Regions from separate parts of the Providencia alcalifaciens genome, predicted to be linked through region 1. Evidence: predicted binding sites of a transcription regulator. Region 1 holds the regulator's gene; each other region holds the start of a gene.
What was found. Region 1 encodes PurR, which represses purine synthesis genes. Its sites were predicted from a motif close to CANGCAAACGTTTGCNTG; they were not measured.
Positions count from the first base shown of each region.

Region 1 (4,269 bases):
CGGCGCAATAGCTAACCATAGCTTGACGTCGCGATACTAGAAGTAGATTAATTAATAGAAGTACATTTAATTTCGCTCATTTTACGAGCAAACACCCTAAACACTGAATAAAAGCAATCAAGGAGTACGCAATGTCTTTTGAATTACCAGCTCTACCTTATGCTAAAGATGCTTTAGAACCTCATATCTCCGCTGAAACCTTAGAATACCACTACGGTAAGCACCACAACACCTATGTTGTTAACCTGAACAACCTGATCAAAGGCACCAAATTTGAAGGTCTGTCTTTAGAAGATATCATCAAAACTTCTGAAGCTGGCGTATTCAACAACGCCGCTCAAGTTTGGAACCACACTTTCTACTGGCACTGCTTGGCACCAAATGCAGGTGGAGAGCCAACAGGTAAAGTTGCAGAAGCTATCAATAAAGCATTCGGTTCATTTGCTCAGTTCAAAGAGCAATTCACTGATGCCGCAGTTAAAAACTTCGGTGCAGGTTGGACTTGGTTAGTGAAGAAAGCAGACGGCAGCCTGGCTATCGTTAATACGTCTAACGCGGCAACACCAATTTCTGGTGACGACAAGCCAGTTCTGACTGTAGATATCTGGGAACACGCTTATTACATCGACTACCGTAACGCACGTCCAAAATACTTAGAAAACTTCTGGGCGCTGGTTAACTGGAAATTTGTTGAAGAAAATCTGGCTTAATTTTAGTTCAGTTCTAAAATGACTAAGGGCGAGTGTAATACTCGCCCTTAATTATTTCTCATCCTTAGTCGCTAGGATGGAAATGAAATCAAAAAATGTGCACAGCAAACAAAATAATTACCGCTAAAGAGCCAAACGCAGCTAGCAATCCATATTTAAAATCTGTATCCATGAGACCCTCTCATATAAAGAAATTGAATTATCAAATAACCATAAAATAAAAAGGTTATTTCAGTATACATGCACAAAAATGTAAAACCAGTGTCTATATCACATGTTATAACATCAATTATTTCTTTCGTTTTTGCGCTAGATCAGACAAAATCGATAACAAATCGCTAAATTATTGCCAGCAAAGGTACTATGCATCAATATGCAGGTAATTATTTAACTAGAATTATTTTAGAGACCAAGTTTTGGTTAGGAGTTTTTTCTTCTCATGGCAACAATTAAAGATGTGGCGAAACGTGCGGGCGTCTCTACCACAACCGTCTCCCATGTTATCAACAAGACGCGTTTTGTCGCTGATGATACAAAAACAGCCGTTTGGGCCGCCATCAAAGAGCTCAATTATTCTCCGAGTGCGGTTGCGCGTAGTTTAAAAGTCAACCACACCAAATCAATTGGCCTGTTGGCAACATCAAGTGAAGCCCCCTATTTCGCAGAAGTGATCGAGTCTGTCGAGAATAGTTGCTATGAGAAAGGCTATACTCTAATTTTATGTAACTCTCACAATAACTTAGGCAAGCAAAAAGCTTACTTGCAAATGTTGGCACAAAAACGTGTCGATGGGCTACTTGTGATGTGTTCAGAATACCCCGACACCTTGATTGGAATGTTAGAAGATTACCGAAATATTCCAATGGTTGTCATGGACTGGGGTACCTCTCGCGGGGATTTCACTGACAGTATTATTGATAACTCTTTCCACGGTGGTTATTTAGCGGGTCGTTATCTTATTGATCGTGGTCATCGTGAAATTGGCGTGATCCCCGGCTCCCTTGAAAGAAATACAGGTATTGGGCGTTTAACAGGCTTCAAAAAAGCCATGGAAGAAGCCAAAGTTACGTTGAAAGATGAATGGATTGTTCAAGGGGATTTCGAACCAGAATCAGGCTACAAAGCAATGATGCAAATCCTCAGTAACAAACACCGTCCTACAGCTGTCTTCTGTGGAGGAGACATCATGGCGATGGGAGCAATCTGTGCAGCTGACGAGATGGGATTACGCGTCCCTCAAGATATTTCCATTATTGGCTATGATAACGTGCGTAATGCGCGCTATTTCACCCCCGCGTTAACCACAATCCACCAGCCAAAAGAGCGTTTAGGTCAGATGGCATTTGCGATGTTGCTCGATCGTATTGTGAATAAACGCGAAGATGCGCAAACGATTGAAGTTCACCCGCGTTTAGTTGAACGCCGTTCCGTGGCTGACGGTCCATTTATTGATTATCGCCGCTAATCCTATCTCAGAACATTAGCTCGAAAACCACTCCGCGTTGAGCGTTTCGCTATCACCAAGATAGTCAAGAAGCCATCTCAGCGCTGGAGATGTATCCTTTTCAACCCACGTTAAGCAGCAAGGGCTTTCAGGAAACGGCTGCGCTAATTCCAGCTCAACTAGCTTGCCTTCTGCACACAACGGAGCCGCACGGTGCTCTGGAACCATCCCCACACACAAACCATTTGCCAAACACGCTAAACCACTTTCCCAGTAAGGCACAACTAAGCGACGTTGGTTGTCCAGCGCCCAAGTGTCCCTTTTCGGTAAGCTTCTTGAGGTATCTTCTAAGCACAAACTTGGATATTCACGCATTTGGTCATCCGTCAGCTTGCCCTGAATTTTCGCTAATGGATGATCGGGGCTCGCAACACAACGCCATGACATAAAACCCATGTCACGGAAACTATAGCGCTCACCAATTGGTGATGCTCGGGTCGCGCCAATCGCGACATCCACACGTCCATCCGCTAAAGCATCCCAAACCCCATTAAACACTTCAGGGTGGATATACAGTTCAATGTCAGGAAAATGACGATAAAAGTCCAAAATCAACTGTTCTGTACGCTGCGGTTTTACGATGCAATCAACAGCAATACTGAACTGTCCACGCCACCCATTGGCAACTTGTTGGCATTGGTGTCGAGTATCAATCATTTTTTTGATAACACTTCGACTTTCTTTAATAAAAATAACCCCAGCTTCCGTCAATACTACATCACGGTGACGGCGCTCGAATAGCGGAACTGCCAACCATTCTTCGACTTGTTTTACTGTGTAACTGATCGCTGAAGGGACTCGATGCAACTCATCCGCAGCACCACTAAAGCTTCCCGTTCGAGCAACTGCGTCTATGACTTCAAGTGCATGAGCTGACCACATTTTCTTTCCCTTCAAATTATTTGATAGCAGAGTCCAAATATTACCGTTTCACAACGTAAAAAAATAGCCTATACAATAAGATAACTATTAACATTATTTTAAATATAGATTAAGCAAAAACTATGACAAATACTGCGACAAAAAACTCCTCTGGATTTTTGATTTACCTTGCTGGCCTAAGCATGCTGGGGTTTTTAGCCATCGATATGTATCTGCCTGCCTTTGGTTCAATGCAAACATCCTTAAATACGACTGAAGGCGCTATCAGCGCATCTCTGAGTATCTTTCTAGCGGGCTTTGCTTTTGCCCAGCTACTATGGGGACCCCTTTCAGATAAATTAGGCCGTAAACCTATCCTTATTGTGGGGCTTTCCCTGTTTATTGTTAGCTGCTTAGCAATGATTTGGGTCACCGATGCTACTCAGCTATTAATCCTTCGATTCTTACAGGCTGTTGGCGTTTGTTCTGCTGCAGTTTTATGGCAAGCCCTCGTTATCGACCGCTATAACGAAGCTGATACTCAAAAAGTATTTGCTTCTATCATGCCTTTAGTGGCTCTTTCTCCCGCCTTAGCGCCCCTCTTAGGTGCCTGGGTGCTTGAACACAAAAACTGGGAATTTATCTTCATCGTGCTGATGATGGTGGGCGTTTTACTTTTGCTACCGACTTTGATGTTAAAAAAAGTTGCCCCGAAAGTCACAGCAGAAGAAAACCAGCCACAAACCAAAATTTCCTTTGCTACCTTGTTACGCTCCCCTGTTTTCAGTGGTAACGTGCTTGTGTACGCAGCATGTAGCGCTGGCTTTTTTGCATGGTTAACGGGTTCACCGTTTATTCTACGCAATATGGGCTTTAACCCTGCAGATATCGGCCTGAGTTATATTCCTCAAACACTGGCATTTATTGTCGGGGGATACGGCTGCCGCTTCGTATTAGCTAAAGTTCGCGCTGAAACGTTGTTCCCAATCTTGCTAGCCGGTTATGCCGTTAGCATGATGATTCTCTTCGCCATGTCGATTTATACTCAGCCAACATTAACCATGATTTTAGTTCCATTCTGTTTTATGGCAGCAATGAACGGAGCATCATACCCAATTGCAGTAGCCAAAGCCCTCAATACGTTCCCATCAGCTAGTGGTAAGGCCGCTGCATTACAAAATGCCTTACAGTTAG
Region 1 is NZ_OU659204.1:1,689,493-1,693,761, reverse strand. Features, by position in the region: gene sodB (superoxide dismutase [Fe]) at 132-710, shown strand; gene LDO73_RS18200 (YnhF family membrane protein) at 799-882, opposite strand; gene purR (HTH-type transcriptional repressor PurR) at 1,150-2,175, shown strand; gene punR (DNA-binding transcriptional activator PunR) at 2,191-3,096, opposite strand; gene punC (purine nucleoside transporter PunC) at 3,219-4,269, shown strand, end outside.

Region 2 (4,269 bases), 1.4 Mb from region 1:
ATTAATCAGATAAAAATAGAAATTGCCGACATGTTTAATATATCGGCAACTCAAGGATAGCATACAGAAGAACCGCCGGCGTGTTCAACTCTTGCGGCGGTGAAGGGAACTATTTTTCGTGAGGGAAAATCAAGTTCAGTACAATTGCAGTTAAACCACCGGCCGCAATACCGGATGAAAACAAGGTTTTCAGCCAATCAGGCGCAAATTGCAGGATCAGTGGTTGTTGAGAAACCCCCATTCCTACTGCTAGAGACAACGCAATGATCATAATTGCACGGCGGTTGAGTGGTTCACGAGAAACGATACGCACACCGGACGCCGCAATTGTGCCGAACATCACAATGGTTGCACCACCCAGAACAGGTTCAGGAATTTGTTGCACAAAACCTGCAACCGCAGGGAAAAGACCCAGTAGCACCAACATCAACGCCACTAAGTAACCCACGTAGCGGCTAGCAACACCGGTTAATTGAATGACGCCATTGTTCTGACCAAAACAGGAGTTAGGGAAGGTATTAAACACCGCAGACACCATGGAGTTTAGTCCATTCGCTAATACGCCGCCTTTGATACGTTTCATATACAGAGGCCCACGTACTGGCTGCTCGGAGACATCTGACGTTGCCGTGATATCACCAATGGTCTCTAGCGACGTCACCATAAAAATTAGGATCAGTGGAATGAGTAAATTCCAATCAAACGAAAGTCCATAATAAAAAGGCTCAGGAACTGTAATCAGAGATTGATTGGCATCACTCGGTTGCACGGTTGGTAACATGTCCATCCACCAAGCTGCAAGGTAGCCTACCGCCATTGCAATCACTAACGATGCGACGCGCAAATACGGGTTTTTCTGGCGCGTTAGCAGGATAATGACGGCTAAAACAATACCTGCAAGAATGAGGTTATCAGGGGAACCAAATGTGTTATCGGCAAGCGCACTGTAGCCCCCACCGATTGAGGTTAAACCGACTTGAATCAGTGATAAACCAATGATCATGACCACCACACCAGAAACCAGCGGCGTGATAACTCGACGAGCTAAATGTAAGAAGCGAGACAAGATAACTTCGGTTAGCGCAGCGACCATTAACGTACCGAATAATGCAGCCATCATGGATGGAATATCGGCTCCACCTTGCTTGAGTGCAACGCCACCCATAATCAGCGGTGCAACAAAGTTGAAACTGGTGCCTTGAATGGAAAGCAATCCTGAACCAACAGGCCCCCATGCACGGATCTGAATTAGGGAGGCGATTCCTGAAGCAAACAATGACATGCTGATGATCCGCTGGGTGTCATGAGCGGGTAGCCCAAGAGCTTGGCAGATAAGCATTGCGGGGGTAATCACCGCGACAAACATCGCTAATAGATGCTGTCCAGCAGCAAACAGCGCCTGGGGTAAAGGCGGTCTATCTTCAAGGCGATAGATCAGTTCGCTTTGATTTTGTACTGTTTTTTCAACACTTTGTTCTTCAGATGCCGTTGCGTTCATTATTCCAATTCCACTAGCAAAAAGCGCATTTTAAAGAGAATAATACAAAAAGCAATCGTTTGCGCTAAATAAAAGAAAGTATCATTTAAAATTATGAGTGTCACATTTTTATATGTTTTAACTTGTATTTATCGCAATTTTTTTTTCTAATCCCTGCACCTGCTTTTGGCGTTTTAAGGAAAAAAATAACGTCTAATTAGTTTTAAATAATATTAACAACAGACGAGGTACGTAAATGTATCATCTCGATGTCTACGGCACTCTGGTGGCAGCCACGCTCGTGCTATTACTCGGACGCAAACTGGTAAAGTCAGTTTCATTTCTTGAAAAATATACTATCCCCGAACCCGTTGCAGGGGGATTATTAGTTGCTTTTACCCTGTTAGTGGTTAAGCAAGTATTTGATTGGAGCCTTTCCTTCGACTTATCACTGCAAGAACCGATGATGCTCGCGTTCTTTGCAACCATTGGTTTGAATGCGAACTTAGCGAGCTTAAAAGCTGGCGGTAAAGCATTGTTAATCTTCATTTTTGTCGTTGTCGGATTATTGCTGGTTCAAAATACAGTCGGTATCGCACTTGCGAAATTATTAGGTTTAGACCCTCTGATGGGACTATTAGCCGGCTCAATCACTTTATCAGGTGGACATGGTACAGGTGCCGCTTGGGGTAAAATCTTTACTGAAGACTATGGCTTCAAGAGTGCAACTGAAGTTGCAATGGCTTGTGCAACCTTTGGTTTAGTACTTGGGGGACTTATTGGTGGTCCTGTTGCACGTTTCTTAATTCGCAATATCCCAACCCCTGGTACCGCGGATGAGGACAAAGATGTTCCAACCGCATTTGAAAAGCCACAATCCAACCGCATGATCAACTCGATGGTGTTGATTGAAACTATTGCGTTGATTGCTATCTGTTTGCTAGCGGGAAGCTGGATTGCTGGGCTACTATCAGGCACCGCATTTGCACTGCCTAAATTTGTCTGCGTATTGTTTGTCGGTGTTATTTTAAGTAACAGCCTATCTTTACTTGGTTTTTATCGAGTATTTGACCGCGCAGTTTCTGTCATGGGTAACGTCAGCCTATCCTTATTCTTAGCCATGGCATTAATGAGTTTAAAACTGTGGGAATTGGCGTCTTTAGCCATCCCAATGTTAGTCATCCTCGGTGTTCAAGCTTGCGTTATGGCAGGATATGCGATTTTTGTTACCTTCCGTGTGATGGGCAAAAACTATGATGCTGCCATTTTAGCTGCGGGTCACTGTGGCTTCGGTTTAGGGGCAACACCAACCGCTATCGCTAACATGCAAGCGGTAACCGATAAATTTGGTCCATCTCACCTAGCATTCTTAGTAGTGCCAATGGTAGGGGCATTCTTTATCGATATTGTGAATGCGTTAGTGATTAAGTTCTACTTATGGTTACCCGTTTTCCCAACGATTGGCGGCTAGTACAGAACAAGTATTAAAGTAAATACAAACATATATAACTAAATGTATAAATAAAGCAGGTATTGCCGTGGACATGGATGTGTTCACGGCAATTTTCATTTTAGGGTAGGAAAAAGTTAGGACAGGAAAAAGTTTAAGCGTGGCTATATTGTTCGCGCTCAGGGAGCCAGCGTTCAATAATCTTTTGAGCATGCTCAGGGTAGTTTTGCTGGATGTGTCGAGCTAGCCGTTGTACTTCTGGCAACATATATTGATCTCGTAATAAATCGGCAACTTTAAAATCCGCATTGCCTGTCTGCCTTGTACCTAGCAGCTCTCCGGGACCTCGAATTTCTAAATCTTTTTGGGCAATCACAAAGCCATCGTTACTGTCTCGTAAAACTTGCAAGCGTTGCTTGGCAGTGTGAGTGAGAGGCGTTTTATAAAGTAGCACACAGTGAGAGGCGATAGAGCCACGACCGACTCGCCCCCGTAGTTGGTGCAATTGCGCTAGTCCAAGCCGCTCAGGGTTATCAATAATCATCAGGCTTGCGTTCGGAACATCCACCCCGACTTCGATGACGGTGGTAGCAACAAGTAACTGGATTTCGTTATTCTTAAATGCCGCCATGATGCTCTGTTTTTCTGCGGGTTTCATGCGACCATGTACCAACCCTACTTTGAGTTCAGGTAGTGCCAGCGCCAGCTCTTCGCTGGTAACTTGAGCGGCTTGCGCTTCAAGCACCTCTGAGTCATCAATCAATGTACACACCCAGTAAGCTTGCCGTCCTTCCTCTAAACAGGCTTGTCGAACGCGCTCGACAATATCACTACGTCGGGTATCTGGAATTGCCACTGTCGTGACTGGGGTTCTTCCTGGAGGAAGCTCGTCAATCACGGAGGTATCGAGATCGGCGTAAGCGGTCATCGCCAGCGTGCGTGGGATTGGCGTAGCGGTCATGATTAACTGATGTGGATGGAAACCTTGCTGTTCACCTTTCTCACGCAGAGCGAGCCGCTGGTGAACGCCAAAGCGATGCTGTTCATCAATGATGACTAACCCTAAAGAGTGAAAGCTCACTTGCTCTTGGAAGATGGCATGGGTACCGACGACCATCGAGACTTCGCCGCTAGCGATGGCATCTTGTTGTTGCTGGCGCGCTTTACCTTTTTGCTTACCCGCTAACCAGCCTACTTTGATACCTAGAGGTTCAAACCACTGCTTAAAGGTGTTCGCGTGCTGTTCTGCAAGAATTTCAGTCGGTGCCATTAAGGCAACTTGTTTACCATTTTCAATGGCGCACAGTGCGGCTAATGCAGCCACAAGTGTTTTACCGGAACC
Region 2 is NZ_OU659204.1:316,738-321,006, forward strand. Features, by position in the region: gene LDO73_RS01400 (uracil-xanthine permease family protein) at 110-1,498, opposite strand; gene gltS (sodium/glutamate symporter) at 1,734-2,948, shown strand; gene recG (ATP-dependent DNA helicase RecG) at 3,082-4,269, opposite strand, start outside.
Region 2: the regulator PurR is predicted to act here: its motif matches at 1,547-1,564, upstream of gltS (sodium/glutamate symporter).

Region 3 (4,269 bases), 1.3 Mb from region 1:
GCCGAACGCAATGAAAGCCTAACTGGAGAATATCACGGTACTGAAGGGCCTCTTCCCGTCAGTGAAAACCGTTATCGCCATCCACTTTCTATGGCATTCATTCAAGCGGCTCAAGAACATGGTTTACCTTACGTTAATGACCTTAATGGAGAAAGCCAACAAGGAACCAGTTTCTATCAAACCACCACACATAATGGGGAAAGAGCCAGTACATCCAAAACCTATTTGAAATCAGTAGCGAATAGCGACCGTTTAACCCTCAAGCTCAATACCCAAGTTAACCGCATTATTATTCGCGATGGACAAGCGGTTGGCGTGGCTTACCAAGGTAAAAATGGTCACGAAGTCGAAGCCCTTGCCCGTGAAGAAGTGCTGGTTTGCTCCGGCGCAATGGGATCCGCGAAGTTATTGATGCTCTCTGGTATCGGCCCTGAAGAACATCTTTCTTCTTTAGGGATCAAAACAGTGGCTAATTTACCGGTGGGCAAAAACTTTCACGACCATTTGCATATGTCTATCAATGTCACCACGAAAGAACCAATCAGCTTATTTGGTGCAGACCAAGGCTTTGCCGCTATCAAACATGGTTTTGAGTGGATGGCATTTCGCAGTGGGTTATTAGCCTCTAACGTTTTAGAAGGCGCAGCCTTTAAAGACAGTTGCAACCAAGGTCGCCCTGATGTGCAAATTCACTTTTTACCTATTTTAGATAGCTGGGATGATGTACCGGGAGAGCCTCTACCTGCCGCTCACGGTTTTTCATTGAAAGTCGGTTATTTACAACCAAAGTCACGCGGGGAAGTTTTACTGCGTAGCCAAAATCCGCAAGATCCATTAAAAATTCACGCTAATTACTTGGCTGATCCAGAAGATATGGAGGGTTGTAAGCGTGCGGTGAAATTCGGTTTAGAGGTATTAAGCCAGCCATCATTGCAAGCTGTCAGTAAAAATACGTTGATGCCTCCAGCCCAAGTTCAGCATGATGAGGGTCAATTAGAAGAGTTTGTGCGTAATTTTTGTAAAACGGTTTATCACCCCGTCGGCACTTGCCGTATGGGAACCGATACCGCAGATTCTGTCACTGATTTACGTCTGCGCGTCCATGGGATCAATAAGCTACGTGTGGTGGATTGTTCTGTGATGCCAGAAATTCCAAGTGGCAATACCAATGCGCCAACCATCATGGTTGCGGAGCGCGCAGCCGCGATGATTATTGAAGATAGGCAATAATCCCCCTAAAAAGCCCCCCGCCTGAACCCAACATGGCGGGGGATAATCACTAGCCTGTTACTTTCACTCGAGCCGCCGCCGTTTTTGCCATCTCTAACGCTTGTTCAATCGAATCCCCAATCGCGAGCGCCACACCTAAACGACGAGTTCCTGCTATTTCCGGCTTACCAAATAGACGCAATTGAATATCAGAACCGAGTGCCTCGTGAATGCCCGAAAAAATCACATTCCGGCTATGCAGCTCAGGTAAAATTACGGCCGATGCGCTAGCACCATACTGGCGAATAGTGCCAATCGGTAAGCCTAAGAAAGCGCGAACATGTAATGCGAACTCAGATAGGTTTTGAGAAATCAACGTCACCATACCTGTATCATGAGGGCGAGGAGAGACTTCGTTGAAAATGATCTCATCGCCACAGACAAACAGCTCCACGCCGAATAAGCCGTATCCACCTAAAGCGGTGACAATTTTCTTCGCCACGTCCTGCGCTTTTTGCAACGCAACGTCGCTCATCGCTTGCGGCTGCCAAGATTCGCGATAATCACCTTTTTCTTGGCGATGTCCTACTGGCGCGCAAAAATGCACACCATCTGCTGCGCTAATGGTTAATAAGGTAATTTCAAAATCGAAATTCACCATTTTTTCAACAATCACGCGTCCTTGACCTGTACGCCCACCTTCTTGGGAATAATTCCAAGCACTCTCAAGCTGCTCCGTTGAGCGAATAACGCTCTGCCCTTTCCCCGATGAGCTCATGACTGGTTTTACAATGCAGGGAAAACCAATTTCATGGGCTGCGGCTTCAAAATCCGCTTTCGTTTCCACAAAGCGGTATTCAGACGTCGGCAGCTGTAGCTCTTCAGCGGCTAAACGACGGATCCCTTCACGGTTCATGGTTAGGTAAACCGCATTGGCGGATGGCACGACTTTTTGTCCTTGCTTTTCGAGTTCCACCAAGGTTTTGGTGGCAATCGCTTCAATCTCAGGCACGATAAAATCCGGCTTTTCATTTGCAACAAGTTGGCATAGTGCTTCACCATCCAGCATATTGATGGTGTAACTGCGATGAGCGACATGCATCGCAGGTGCATTGTCATAACGATCCACCGCAATCACTTCAATACCCAAACGCTGGCACTCAATCGCCACTTCTTTACCTAACTCTCCCGATCCGAGAAGCATTACTTTTGTCGCGCTAGAACAAAGTGCAGTACCTAATTGGCTCATGATAATGACCTTATATCCCCAGAGATAAATGCAGCTACATAAAAGATGATGTCTAAAAAGATGGCATGGATTATATACGCAATCGTTTGCTTTAGCCATAATAGAAGCGCAGCCTGCTCACGATATTCTCCGTAAGCAGGCTAATTGATTAAAATTACAGGCTAAATTTGAGGGGGCTCATCCCGCCCGGTCACATAAGGTTGGCGACGGGCACCTTTGCCGTAGCGTTTATGGAGTAGCGCTAATACACAAAATAGTAGGCCAATCCAAATCAAGGTAAAACTGACACCTTTGACCCAATCGAAAATTTCATTAAACAGGAAAACCGCTAACAAGAATTGAATTGTTGGCTCTATATATTGCGCTAAACCAATCACTGTTAATGTAGTGCGTTTAATCGCCGCCGTGAAAAAGAGTAATGGAATAATAGTCACAGGTGCCGCCAACATGTACAACACTTTGGTTTGCCAATCACCATTTTCTACCGCGCTCATTCCATGCGCTGATAACCACCATGTGATACCTACTGCCAAGGGTAATAACCAGAGCGCCTCTAAAAACAGCGAGGTGATAACATCAAAACGAATAAATTTACGGATCAAACCATAAACCGCAAAGGCGCTTCCCATCACTAAGGCTAAAACGGGTAGTTCCCCATATTGAATGATTTGGTAGGCAACACCGGAGAAAATAAACACAACCGCAAGCTTTTCAGCGAAGACTAAACGCTCTCGCAAGAAAATCACACCAAGCAAGATGGAAAATAACGGATTAATAAAATAACCCAAGCTCGCGGCCAGCACTTGTCCATGGGTTAAGGCATAGGTGAAGGTTGTCCACGACACCGCCATAATCGAAGAGCTAAAAAAACATAGTACAATTGAACGCTTATCCGCCCACACTTGCTTCCATAGGGATTTATTCTTGATAAGTAACCGAATAAAAAATAAGAACGGAAGAGACCAAATCAGTCGTTGCGCCAGTAATTCCATGGCTTGAGCATCAGGAAGTAATCGATAAAAAAGTGGGGTTATTCCCCAAAGGATATAAGAAAAGATAGCTAATGCTACCCCTGAACGCAGCAACATAATTTATCCGTATGAAAGTGTGGTTGATTTTTCTTCTCTATAATACGCCAATAACGGAAAGATAATAGGTTGAAGTGCAAACTATCACTCAGGTTATCGACCAGTTTAATCACACTAAACACTTTTATTAATGATACGCAAACCAATAGCACAATATCTTTTAAGGAAATCATTACGTGTATTCACTCACTTTTTTAGAGTGCTTTGCAATTTTACTGAAGTAGTTTTAATGGCTTCACCACAAAACTTAAAAGCAGATAAAAAATATCAAGGGGGATGATTAATTAAATTTCATAAAATTGCTAATAGTGCTTTTTATGACTAACGTTTTGCGATATTATTACTTAGCTAAATAACATTATTTTCATGTTATCTAGAAAACATAATAATCGTAAGGCAAGCTTAAAACTCTATCTTGTTACAAAACATTAAACAGATGTTACGTTTTGACACATACTTTAACTTTTGTTTCTTTTTTATATTAAAATTAGGTAAGTACTTTTTTTAATATCATTTACGTTCAGCAATAATCTATAAAAAAGAATAGTTGAAATTATATTGCCATTTTCATCGGTAAATTATTTTCATTCTATTAAACTACGTTAATTTGAATGTCAAATCCGTTTAACAGGAGTTTGGTGATGAATAGCGCCATTCATGTAATCGTTAAAAACGATAATGTCTTTAAGAATAAACTGAAATCAAAGATGGAATCTTTTGATT
Region 3 is NZ_OU659204.1:2,984,487-2,988,755, forward strand. Features, by position in the region: gene LDO73_RS13595 (GMC family oxidoreductase) at 1-1,230, shown strand, start outside; gene purT (formate-dependent phosphoribosylglycinamide formyltransferase) at 1,280-2,458, opposite strand; gene rarD (EamA family transporter RarD) at 2,620-3,546, opposite strand; gene LDO73_RS13610 (response regulator transcription factor) at 4,188-4,269, shown strand, end outside.
Region 3: the regulator PurR is predicted to act here: its motif matches at 2,534-2,551, upstream of purT (formate-dependent phosphoribosylglycinamide formyltransferase).